Regions from separate parts of the Paenibacillus sp. FSL H7-0737 genome, predicted to be linked through region 3. Evidence: riboswitches for the same ligand, from Rfam matches in the RefSeq annotation. Region 3 holds a riboswitch; each other region holds the start of a gene.
The links. A riboswitch is a leader RNA that binds a small molecule or an ion and turns the genes downstream of it on or off. The one in region 3 is predicted to bind cyclic di-AMP.
Positions count from the first base shown of each region.

Region 1: another riboswitch for cyclic di-AMP. It lies ahead of H70737_RS15725 (APC family permease); the one in region 3 lies ahead of H70737_RS00190 (resuscitation-promoting factor).
Region 2: another riboswitch for cyclic di-AMP. It lies ahead of H70737_RS02645 (hypothetical protein); the one in region 3 lies ahead of H70737_RS00190 (resuscitation-promoting factor).
Region 4: another riboswitch for cyclic di-AMP. It lies ahead of H70737_RS25095 (alpha/beta fold hydrolase); the one in region 3 lies ahead of H70737_RS00190 (resuscitation-promoting factor).

Region 1 covers NZ_CP009279.1:3,652,816-3,655,968, reverse strand. Annotated here, with positions in the region: gene H70737_RS15735 (DsbA family protein) at 1-647, shown strand, start outside; gene H70737_RS15730 (disulfide oxidoreductase) at 644-1,108, shown strand; cyclic di-AMP (ydaO/yuaA leader) riboswitch at 1,306-1,464, shown strand; gene H70737_RS15725 (APC family permease) at 1,588-3,153, shown strand, end outside.
Region 2 covers NZ_CP009279.1:586,616-589,768, forward strand. Annotated here, with positions in the region: gene H70737_RS02630 (hypothetical protein) at 1-73, shown strand, start outside; gene H70737_RS02635 (hypothetical protein) at 171-623, opposite strand; gene H70737_RS29625 (hypothetical protein) at 663-1,172, opposite strand; gene H70737_RS02645 (hypothetical protein) at 1,189-1,680, opposite strand; cyclic di-AMP (ydaO/yuaA leader) riboswitch at 1,814-1,979, opposite strand; cyclic di-AMP (ydaO/yuaA leader) riboswitch at 2,400-2,589, shown strand; gene H70737_RS02650 (hypothetical protein) at 2,780-3,153, shown strand, end outside.
Region 3 covers NZ_CP009279.1:40,707-43,859, forward strand. Annotated here, with positions in the region: gene H70737_RS00180 (HD domain-containing protein) at 1-321, shown strand, start outside; gene H70737_RS00185 (TatD family hydrolase) at 433-1,203, shown strand; cyclic di-AMP (ydaO/yuaA leader) riboswitch at 1,401-1,630, shown strand; gene H70737_RS00190 (resuscitation-promoting factor) at 1,912-3,075, shown strand.
Region 4 covers NZ_CP009279.1:5,758,204-5,761,356, reverse strand. Annotated here, with positions in the region: gene H70737_RS25100 (Nif3-like dinuclear metal center hexameric protein) at 1-594, shown strand, start outside; gene H70737_RS31125 (hypothetical protein) at 679-852, shown strand; cyclic di-AMP (ydaO/yuaA leader) riboswitch at 1,074-1,258, shown strand; gene H70737_RS25095 (alpha/beta fold hydrolase) at 1,365-2,174, shown strand; gene selD (selenide, water dikinase SelD) at 2,331-3,153, shown strand, end outside.

The DNA.
Region 1 (3,153 bases), 3.2 Mb from region 3:
GTTCAATTGCTTTAGTAGTCATCATTTTTGTTGGATTGTTTATGTTAGCTTCGAAAGATGCCGCAAAAAATGCAACTTCGGGAGAACCAGTAGCATTCAATTACAGTGAGCTACCTAGAGTCGGTAAAGAGGATGCACCTGTTAAAATTGTTGAATTTGGAGACTTGAAATGTCCAGCGTGTTCCCAGTTTGCAACTTCAGTTAAACCGAAAATTGTTCAAGATTTTGTCAACGAGGGAAAAGCAGCGCTCTACTTTGTAAATATGGCTTTCGTTGGTCCAGACTCTGAAACTGCCTCACTTGCTGCATTATCTGTTTACCATCAGAATCATGATGAATTCTGGAAGTTCTATGATGCTGTATATGCTCAGCAAGGTGATGAGAGCGAAGAATGGGCGACTGAAGATTTCTTAGTAAGCCTTGCGGAGAAAGAGAAGTTAGCTATCGATTACGAACTGCTTCGTAAAGATATTAAAGATCGTACGTATGCAGATGAGCTGAATAAGGGTATGCAGTTAGCTAGTGAAGCTGGGGTGACGACTACACCATCCCTTTATATCAATGGAGTAATGACTGCGGATCCATTTAACATTGAAGCGATTTCAACTGAAATTAACGACGCCGCAAAAGCTGTGGAGGCAAAGTGACAAAGTTCCTATCTTTTTGCAAGCGTAACTGCCTGTATCTGGCCTGGTTCGTCTCTTTAGTTGCTGTTGCTGGTAGCTTGTATCTGAGCGAAGTATTGAAATATGAACCTTGTAAGCTTTGCTGGTTTCAGCGAATTTTTATGTATCCTCAGTTATTCCTCTTGGGAATTGCAACCTTTCGAGGGGATAAAAGGATTATCCCATATGTACTTCCACTAAGCTTAATTGGTGGCAGTATCTCGATCTATCATTATGCGGAGCAGAAGATTCCTGCGTTAAGTAAAGTGCTTCCTTGTACAATTGGTGTTCCTTGTAATAAGGATTACTTGAACTTTTTTGGATTCATTACGATTCCTTTCCTTGCATTAATCGCTTTTGCTTTAATTAGCATTTTGCTTTGGTACGGACGCAAGGAAGAAGAAGTGATGGAGTTAGATACAGAGGAAAGTTTAGGATTTTGATTTTTTAATTTTAAAGGATCCGAAAAAATGTGAAAAGTGATTAAAAACACGATCCAGAGGGATAATTGAAGAGAATGAAAGAGAGCATCCAATAAGACGCTGTATTTGCGCTTACTGGATGTTTTTTCATTCTTTTTTCATTTTTTTCAACGCTTTACTGTATACACTTTGTAGACTAATATTAGACCTTGTGAGAAGTTGAATATGCGCTGAATTTTCTTAGGAAAAACGGGGGAACCAAACTTGGCATATGTGCCAATGGGGTGAATCGGAATGGGTCGATTAGACTTATACCGTAGGGCTAAACCACAGCCCGAATCCGCCAGCTAACCTCGTAAGCAAAGGTGGGATAATGACCATGCATAGCATGCGGATCATTTCCGTATGCTATTTTTAGTGTCTGCATTTATGAAATCCACCAATGAAAACAGCGCGCGGAAATTCCGTTTCAGCTCCCAAAGAAAGGAACTGTATCCACCATGGTAAGCAAGGTAAAACGACTATTGATCGGGCGTCCGATGAAGTCGAACGAACTCGATCATGAAAAGTTATCCAAGGTTAAAGCACTGGCTGTCCTGTCTTCTGATGCGCTCTCGTCTGTAGCCTACGGAACGGAACAAATTTTGATTGTACTGGTGGCTGCGGGGTTTACTGCCATCTGGTATTCCCTGCCAATTGCATTAGCCGTATTGGGCCTGCTGGCCATCCTGATTTTATCCTATCGGCAGACGATTTACGCTTATCCTCAGGGAGGCGGAGCTTACATCGTTGCCAAGAGTAATCTTGGTGTTCCGACAGGGCTCTTAGCAGGAGGGTCTTTGTTAGTGGATTACATTCTGACCGTAGCTGTTAGTGCGTCGGCAGGGACGGATGCGATCACATCGGCTTTTCCAAGTCTTCATAATCACACCGTTCTTATTGCAGTATCAGTTATTATTTTACTTACTTTGATTAATCTTCGCGGAGTTACAGAATCAGCTTCATTCATCGCAATCCCAGTGTATTTGTTTGTGGTGTCGATTGTAGTCTTGATTATCTCCGGTGTTATTAAATATGCAGCAGGTGGCGTGCATGCGAATGTCCCTGAAATTGGCTCTGCTGTTTCTAATGTTAGTTTGTTTCTACTATTAAAAGCCTTCAGTTCTGGCTGTTCGGCACTTACGGGTGTAGAGGCTGTATCTAATGCCATTCCAAACTTTAAAGCACCTGCTGAAAAGAACGCAGCCAAGACCTTAATGGTCATGGGGGTTATACTTGGATTTATGTTTACAGGTATCACACTACTGGCGTATTGGTACGGCATAGTGCCTGATGAAAAGGCAACGGTTGTTTCTCAGATCGCTGAATCGACCTTTGGCCGCGGAACCTTATATTTTTTCATTCAAGGTATTACAGCAGTAATTTTGTTCTTGGCAGCTAATACAGCTTACTCAGCGTTCCCGCTGCTCGCATTTATGTTTGCAAAAGATAAATATATGCCACATGCTTTTATGGTTCGTGGTGACCGTCTAGGTTTCTCTAATGGTATTATTTTTCTAGGTGTTCTGTCTGCTGTGCTTGTAGCTGCATTCCACGGAAATACAGAAAGCTTGATTCCACTTTATGCGGTTGGTGTATTCATTCCTTTCACATTGTCACAGCTAGGAATGATGGTTCATTGGTTTAAAACAAAACCAGCGGGATGGAAAAAAAGATTTGTTGTAAATACCATCGGTATGCTGACTACATTGACGATTACGCTTATTTTTATCATCACTAAATTCTCAAGCGTATGGATGGCTTTCATTTTCTTACCTGCTGTAATGTTCGTGTTCCACCGGATTCACAAGCACTATTTGAACACTGCAGATCAGCTTCGTATATGCCCGAGTACAGATAAACCTTTGATTAAGGGCAGTACAGTTGTTGTTCCTGTTGCGGGTGTAACACGTGCTGTACTACATTCCATCAGCTATGCCAAGTCTCTAACGGATAATGTTGTAGCCGTGTATGTTGGCTTTGATGAAGAGGACATTCAAAAAATGGAGCAACGGTGGGAGGAATGG
Region 2 (3,153 bases), 550 kb from region 3:
GACTGGGATTGCCATGGTGGGGATGATTGCGGGATTGTGGATGTACGGAAAGGCTCGTAAGAGTAAAGCGTAATAGTAGGGAAATAGGGAAAGGAAGCCGCGGCAGATGCCGTGGCTTTTTTATTTTTGTGTATGTATCGTAAAAGTTATTTGGAAGATAGTTGAGGGAGTTAGACAACGGATAGATTACCACTAGGCAGCAAATCCTCTTGAGCAGTCAGTTGCTCCCGCACACGCCTAAGCTGTGCTTTTAGGACAGGAACACTCTTTTGCAGAATGATGCTTATTTGAGGTAAAGATAGCTTTAGGCCATACCACATCGTTTTTATAAGCTGTTCCTCCCAAGGCAATGTCTTGGCAGACAGAAGAGACCGGCGTGCGTAATAATCGGCGCATTGTCGGATACAAGAGCGGTAAGCCTCGATAGAGAATAGCTGGCTGTCGAAGCTTTTTTGACGGAATATTTTATGAAGCTCTTTAAAAGTACGGATAGTAACCTTCTCGGCTTCTACTGATTGTTGTAACAACATGGAACTGAGCGTATAGATATCATTCGTACACTTTTGAACACACTCTGCAAATATAGTTCTACGGGGTGATTCGGAAGGTAAGGGGTCAGGCATGATAAACACGATCCTTTCAGAATGGGTTATGGGATGAACTTATAATAAAGAAAAGTAAGAAATGGATTTGTTGATAAGCTCGGCGGTATCAGGTTCTGGATAACTATGTTTTTGAAGCGCTACACTGGATGGTTTATAATATAGCCGCCCTCCTTTGGAATCTCTCCCACCAGCGACAGCTCTGTACAGACGACCTTGCTCAATGTGCCCTGCCAAGGATTTACCCTGCAGCTTGGCTTTTAAATCCTGTAAAGCACCTTGCACTAGCTCAAACTGAGTCTGATCCCACTCTGAACCATGGGTACGTACTTTATCTATCGCTTCCTCTAGCCGGCAATGGTATATCATTCTGAGAAAAGAACTCCATTTAATAAGGTCGAAGGTTTTGGTATTGGCAGAGATAAGACATGCCCCCCAGCTACTACCTCCTTTACAGGTAAGTTTCAGGATGCCATAACGGCTGTCTTGATCAGCCTCCATTCCATAGTGAATAGGCTCTGGTGAATCAAAGACGAATACTTCTATGCGAGATAGTCTTCGCTGGTCCATGACAGGTTTCTCCTCCTTAGGTTTCCAAAAGCTTAAGATTTACATGGTGAATGACGTTAGCCTTCTCTATACAGGCGAGCATTTCAGCTTCATTCTCACAGACTGCGGCATGCTCCAGCCATAGTCGGAATTTCTGTTTGCGTATAACGGATAAATGTAAGGGAAAGGTGTTGCGGGATCTCATTACGTACCAACCGACTGCAACTTCTTTCCACGGTTCCTTAAAAGCGGTGAGCCACGGAAAACGTTGGTGTGCTGACCAATCCTGCAGCTGTTGCTTTTCTCGGATATTTTTATATATTTCGTATATAATTGTTCGGTCCATACAGTATTCACAGGTAGATGGGCTGCTGAAATGGCGAAGTGATTCAATCTGCTTCTGACCAAAAGCATAGCCGACAATAGTTCTGTGATGATCCTCTTCGAACCACAACGCTCCAAAGCAAACATAATTTAGACTTATCGGCTCAAGTAGCCCTTGCTGAGTTCCCCAATAATAGTGTTTCATTCCTTTCACCCCGTCCAGCATGCTATCACCCTATAGATTCAGGTAACGCAAAAACCGCAGCAAGAGGAGGACCTCTGCTGCGGTTTTGGAATACAGGTATACACACACCTGTGCCAAAGCGTGGCGGATCAAGGGTCTCTCTCTTTACGCTTACGAGGTTAGCTGTCGGATTCGGACGGTGAGAGTCGCCCTACCTATGTGAGACTTGAACAGTCTCCTTCGGATTCACCCCAAGTAGGCCATGTGGCCTGATGGTTCCCCCGTTCCCTGCAAATGCAGGAACTCAGCGTTGAATGTATTTCGTGAAATAGATTCAACCCGAATCATACTCTTTTCAAGGTGTTTCTGTAAAAACAGAAAGTGTTCTTTTGAGCGCAATTTAAACCAAATCCTGCCTACTACGACGAAAAAGGGAACCAAATAGGTATTTATTGCGAGTTATCGGGCTTCTTCCTCGCTTAATCTCGCTTTCTTGTTTCCTTTCTTATATAGGCGATTTTTGGTGATTTCACTAATCGTGGTGAATAAAATCACATGGTATGACCGTTTTTCGCTAATGGATTGAAACTCGAGTAAACAAGAGATATAGAGAGATTGGATATCAAGTAAGCGCTATCCAATGCGAAAATAGTTTTTAATTTGCATTATTTTGGCATCAATCAGGTTTTACAATACTTCCTGCATAAGGGTATGATTACTCCTGTTTCAACAACAATCGAATATTTGATCCGCTTAATTTCCGATAAGGAAAGCGGGGGAACCAACAATCGGCAGACGATGTGAGAGTCGGAAGCCGGTTATGGGGTGAATCCTGTAGAAGATGCCAGTGAGCTCGCATCTATACAGGTAGGGCGACTCTCACCGCCCGAATCCGACAGCTAACCTCGTAAGCGTATGGAGAGAGGATGAGTGCAATGTGACCGCTAGCGAGCCACAGAGGAGAATCCTTTGTGGCTTTTTGCTGTGCTTTTTTAAGCAAAGCATTTATGGAAAACCTCACGAAGAGGTCGTTATATTCATCATTAGCGGTAGCTTTTCTTTCAAGATCAGGGTGATCAAGCTCTGATCTTACAAGCAAAGCATTTGAGGAGAATAAGAGATGACAGATCAGAATGAATATGTACTGGTATGTGCGCCAACGAAGGCAGGCGAACATTTTATTAAGCTTCTAAAATTCAGAGGCATTAAGATGGCCGGATTGACCAACAACTTGCCTGAGAAGGCCCTACTCGAAGAGATGGGGATTGAACAAGTCGTTCTAGTTGATACCCGCCATCAGAATACTTGGTTTCGCCCGCCGTTTCCGGTAGGCCGGGTATATCTGTTCGAGAGCAGCTTTACGTTATGCTGCCGTTACATTCAGATGTGCCGTACCTGGACGACACAGCCGATTTTTGTAATTACAAGCTCAATAAATCCTAGATTGGTCTATAAAAGACTTGGCGCGAGTTATGTAATCTATTCCCACAGCGG
Region 3 (3,153 bases):
GAGAATCTCGATACAGATATGATTACTGAAATTCGCAGCAGTTTTGCGGCAGCGGGACTTCACCCAGAATATGATTTGGAGATTGATTTTCCGACAGATCTGCCCTATGATGTGTTCCGTCCGGGAGAAGCTTTTGACAATAAACAAATTCTGCTGCTTGATCGGCATGATCATCTGCGGGAAATTTCAGAGGTGTCGGATATTGTGCGTTCTATTAGCGGCATTCACCGTGGAAGATATCATCTTTATTTTCCTCAGGATAAGTTAAGAAATGCGCTTACGCGATTGCCTGCTTCTATTGCAGAGATTTTTGCAAAATAATACAAGAAAATATGGGATTTTTGACAAGAAGAGTAGAAAAATAAGATATCACGGATAGCGTGAAACTTATATTGTTATATATCTAAAAAAGAACAAGGAGTGAGGGTTAAAATGTTTCTGTTTGACACACATACGCATCTGGATGCACCTCAATTCGACGAGGATCGCGAAGAAGTTATCGCTCGTGCTGTAGAAGCAGGAGTTAGCAAGATGATTAATATCGGATTTAATCGGGAGACGATTCCCTCAACGATGAAGCTGGCGGAATCTTATGATTATATTTATGCGGCAGTGGGTTGGCATCCTCAGGATGCGATTGATATGAAAGAAGGAGATCTCGATTGGATCGCTTCTCTATGCAGTCATAAAAAAGTAGTGGCTATTGGTGAAATCGGACTGGATTATTACTGGGATACTTCTCCCAAGGATGTGCAACATGAAGTTTTTCGCAAGCAAATTGGACTAGCCCGTGAATTAAATATGCCGATTTGTATTCATGATCGTGATGCACATGAGGATGTTGTACGGATTTTACGGGAGGAAAAAGCAAATGAGGTTGGAGGCGTGATGCACTCGTTCTCAGGAAGCTGGGAAACAGCTAAAATGTGCTTGAATCTTGGTTTTCATTTATCCTTTGGAGGACCCATTACGTTCAAAAATGCAAGAGTGCCAAAAGAAGTGCTTGCGCAGACACCACTAGACCGATTATTGATCGAAACCGATGCTCCATATTTGACTCCACACCCCTTCCGCGGGAAGCGAAATGAGAGCGCTCATGTGAAGCTTGTAGCAGAGGCAGCAGCTGAAATTAAAGGGTTAACATGGGAAGAATTGGCTAAAATAACGTATGCGAACGCACTGGAACGATTTGGGATTGAGTGAAAACGGGAGCAAAACAGGTGAAAAATAGAGAATGGCCGATATATTAAACTTTTTTAATATAAAAACGGCTGAATATTACAATATTTTAACCATATTTTTGCGTAAACGTGGTTGAATCGTCCTTTACAACATGCATCAAAACAGGATATCATCTTTTCAGTGATGTGAGCTGTGTTATAGTGACAGCCATTGATTCATGGATCGTCTCGCTGAGTCTCCGTATGGAGAACGGGGGAACCAATATTGACCTACCGCATGCCTGTATTTTAAATACGGTTTAGACGTGCCGTAGGACAGTATTTGATTTCTTCACGTGGTCTTTGGGGTGAATTTAAGGGCAACCGCCATGAGCGGGTGACCTGAAATAGGGCGTCTCTCTTTCGTCCGAACCCGACAGCTAACCCCGTAAGCGCAAGTAAGAGAGGCAACCTCGTGCACAAGCATTCTCTATTCTGATATTGGAGAAGCCACGAAAGAGTCCTCAGTTGAACTCTTTTTAGGCTTTTTTATTTTTGAATAAATAGAATGTTGCCCACATACTGTTATATAACAGGGGTGGGAGTAGCTGTGCCGAGCAGGCGATCCATGAGCAGGAGACGCTAAGTTATTACGTGCGTGTCCTGTGACAATCTCAAATAGTTTCGTCAAAGGAATTCAGTCCTCATGATATACAATTGACGACGGGGCTATGTAAGGAGGATGGAGAGAATGGGCGTATTCCAACCAGAAGTATCCCATGATTCGCAGTCATCCAGCAGGTCTTTCGCATTACGGTGGGAGCAAGTAAATACTCGCGTACTTTTACTTGCAGGCGTGATTTCAGTCGCTATCGCGCTACTTATTCTGCTGTACGTACACGGTCAAAGTAACAAACAATTATTTTTAGTAATAGACGGGCAAACACAGACGCTTGAAACGCGGGAAGCGCTTCTTGGTGATGTGTTGGAGAAAGAGCAAATTTCGCTGCAGCCGCATGATGAACTATCTTTAGGTCTGAGTGATGAAATAAAAGACGGTGACCGTGTCGTTATCAATCGTGCGCAGAAAATTAGTCTTACTGCGGATGGAGCAACAAAAACGTTATATACGACCGAGGACACAATTGGTAAAGCAATTGAGAAAATGGGCATTACCCTAGAAGGTCATGATAAGATTTTCCCTTCGTTAGACACCACCATTTCTGCAAACATGGAGGTTAAGATTGTTCGCATCAACAAACAGACCGTACAGCGAACAACTAACTTACCCTTCAGAGTCATCAAGACAGCAGACCCCTCCCTTACTGTGGGAACAGTTAGAGTGGCACAGGCAGGCAAACCAGGCGTCATGATTCAGCATATTGAGAAGATCTACCAAGACGGAGAACTGGCCTCTATGCGCATGATTGGTAAGGAAGTACAAACGGTAACGAAAGATAAGATTATTGCCGTTGGTACCAAAGCACTTCCTAAGCCGGCTGTAGCTAAGACTACAACAACTTCCAAATCAAACACCACTTCAAAAACGGCTAAGGTTAGCGCTAAGACTAATAATGTCACAAGCAAGGCTGGCGTAGACTTTGAGTACAAGAAGATGATTAAGAACGTCTCCATGACAGCTTATTCATCAGAAGAGCCAGGTATTGGTAACAAAACTGCTTCCGGAACACGCGTAACGGAAGGTCGTACAATTGCGGTAGACCCGAATGTAATTCCTATTGGCTGGTGGGTATATATCGAGGGGCTTGGATTCCGCCGAGCAGAAGATACTGGCGGTGCCATTAAAGGCAATAAAGTAGATGTCTATTACGATTCACTGAGCCATGTGCGTAATTTCGGTCGTAAATCACGTACCGTTTATGTGATTGGACCTGTGAAGCCGGAGTTAAACTAGGCTGAAGCTTTTGCAAATTATTCTTTGATAAGCTATAGTGATGATAACCGTTAAGGAACGCCAGATGATCATTTCGTT
Region 4 (3,153 bases), 1.0 Mb from region 3:
TACAGTCATCATGAGACGAGTGAGTGGTTAGAGGATGACCCTATTTATCTTGCGAAACTGAGTTTAATCGAGCGTTCTGAACTGGCTATTTTTCGTTATCATGATTATTGGCATAGGCATCAACCAGACGGGATCATGGTGGGCTTGCTACGAGAGCTTGAATGGTCAGCCTATGTGGTTGAGCAGCAATCCACTGCTACAATCCTATCGATTCCAGCTATGACGGTAAGTGAAGCGGCACAGTATATAAAAATAAAGCTAGGTATCTCCTATTTACGTGCTGCCGGAGACGTATCCCAGATATGCAGACATGTGGGGATATTAGTAGGTTACAGAGGAGGTGGGACGATGGCTATTCCTCTTTTTAATCAGCACAATCTTGATTTAATTATTGCTGGCGAGGGCCCCGAATGGGAAACTCCAGAATATGTGAGGGATGCTGTCCACCAAGGCAGATCAAAAGCGCTGATTATGTTAGGTCATGCGGAAAGTGAAGCTCCAGGAATGAAATATTTAGCTGAAGTTCTGGCACAGAAATACCCAATGATTCCTACTTATTTTATTGCTGAACAACCGGTCTATCAGCTGGTTTAATTCGTATAAACCGAAATGAAGAATAAATTTGCATATTATGGAGAAAATGATTGGAAACCAGGTCACTGAGAAAGGAGTGTTTCAATGGAAATTCCTTTGGAGGCTGATGAAGTGTTAAGTCGTATCAAAAAGCTTCAAACCGATGGAAGCTCGATCAGCAAAAAACAAGTGAAGCAAAGCGATCCTGATCTTATGAGAAGTGCGCTGTTCTTTTTTCCGAGCTGGGAGCATGCATTGAAAAACGCCGATCTGTTGTAGCCATATGATTGTATAACGAAGCCGAGTGGTTCAGGGATTGATCTCTGATGGCCGCTCGGCTTTTTTTAGATATATTGAGTAAACAAGAGCAAAAGAAAGAGAAAACGAAGTGTATGCTCAATATGAAATGAAAAGCATGGCTTTCAACATTATTTTGCCCACGGCTCAACTTTACAAGAAACCTTACACGGAGTATGATTCATCACATAACTGACAATTACATAAGAAGTCCGCTTAATTTCCGTTAAGGAAAGCGGGGGAACCAACAACTGGGAACCAGTGTAACAATCGGTACTAGTTATGGGGTGAATCCTGTTCCAGGTGCATAAATGCATCCATGCAGGTAGGGCAACTCTCACTGCCCGAATCCGACAGCTAACCTCGTAAGCGTATGGAGAGAGGATGAATGGCGTATTTGATGATGAATAGCCACAGAGAATCCCTCTGTGGTTTTTTGCTGCGTTAAAAAGCAGATATAGTTGTAGAACCTATCTATGAAAGAGGTGTTAACTTTGCCTATTGCTAAACTGAATGGAACTTCGCTCTATTACGAAATCAATGGAACAGGGGCTCCGGTTGTGTTTATCCATGGACATGGATTAACACATAGTATGTTCAAGCCACAATTGGAGTATTTTTCTGATAAATATAAAGTGATTCTGTGTGATTTACGGGGGAATGGCAAATCAGGTGAATTACTGCAGGCCCCAAACGAGATTATTGAAACCCAATGTCTAGATATAATTATGCTATTGAATGATTTGGGTATTCGTGAGGCTGTTTTTGTTGGGAGTGCCTATGGGGGGCTCGTCGTTCAGCATATTGCGAAACAATATCCAGAGCGAGTAAAAGCGATTGTTGTCGCGGATAGCTTTTGTAGAAGTCAGGCGTCAACGATAATCGGTAAAATCCAGCTTATGGCTGCTTATTGTAGCTGGTTAATGTATTACGCTCCAAGTGAGCTTGTACTGCCTTCGATTCGTATGATGTACCGGGAACGCTGGAATCTGGCTTATAACGAGATTAGAAGAGGACTTCTCGATAAACGTCCACGGGAATTGTATCGGCAAAGGCTGGCTACGAGCCATGTGGATTACACTAGATGCTTAAAGTCTTTTAAGCGTCCCGCCTTATGTATTGTAGGTGACTTTAGTGAATTTGGAGTTAATTGTATGAAGGATATGGTGTCTCAGCTGCCACATGCTCAGTTAGTGATTATCCCTAACGCATTAGATCCTAGTAATCTGTGTCAGCCGGAGAAATTTAATGCTATACTTCAGCGGTTTTTGGAGAAACAGCAGGAAACTCAGCAGATTAGTTAATCTTAATGGTAAGTGAGAAATGAGAGGCGTCCCATAGCCGGGGAGTATGTACTGGCTACGGGGCGTTCTTCTGTATGTCTGTATTTTGTACAATGCTGTCTACTGATGTAAGATTAAAGTTATTCGATACTAACTATCTAAAGGAGCTGAGTCATGATGTCTCAAGCCGAAACCATAAAATTGACCTCATTATCTTCAAAAGGGGGCTGCGGCTGCAAAATCGGTCCCGCCGATCTCATGCAGGTTATTCGCAGTCTACCACCAACCGTTCCTAATCCGGATCTACTTGTGGGTCTGGATACCAGTGATGACGCTGGGGTATATCGATTAAGTGATGATCTGGCGTTAGTGCAAACTGTTGATTTTTTCACGCCGATCGTGGACGACCCTTATTCCTTTGGGCAAATTGCAGCAGCTAATGCGTTAAGTGATATTTATGCTATGGGCGGTAAGCCGCTTACGGTGCTTAATATTGTGGCCTTCCCTATTTCTGTTCTGGACAAAAGCATTCTCGGTGACATTTTGCGCGGTGCAGCAGATAAAGTGCAGGAAGCAGGAGCAACGCTTGTGGGCGGACATTCCATCGACGATAAAGAGCCTAAATTTGGATTGGCCGTTACGGGCCTTGTGCATCCGGACAAAGTAAGAACGAATGCAGGTGCGCAGGTAGGAGACAAGCTGATTTTGACCAAACCTATCGGTGTGGGCATCTTAACGACTTCTATTAAAAAGGATCAGCTATCCCCAGAAGAAACTACACGCCTTACGACAGTCATGTCTACACTGAATAAAAAAGCGGCTGAAATCATGGAGCCCTATGATGTACATGCTTGTACAGATGTTACCGGATTCGGGTTGCTTGGACATGCCTCGGAAATGGCAAAGGGGAGCAACCACGGACTGATTATTCGTCAAGGCGATGTACCGATGCTGCCAAGAGTAAGAGAACTCGCGGAGCAGGGCTTTGTTCCAGGCGGCA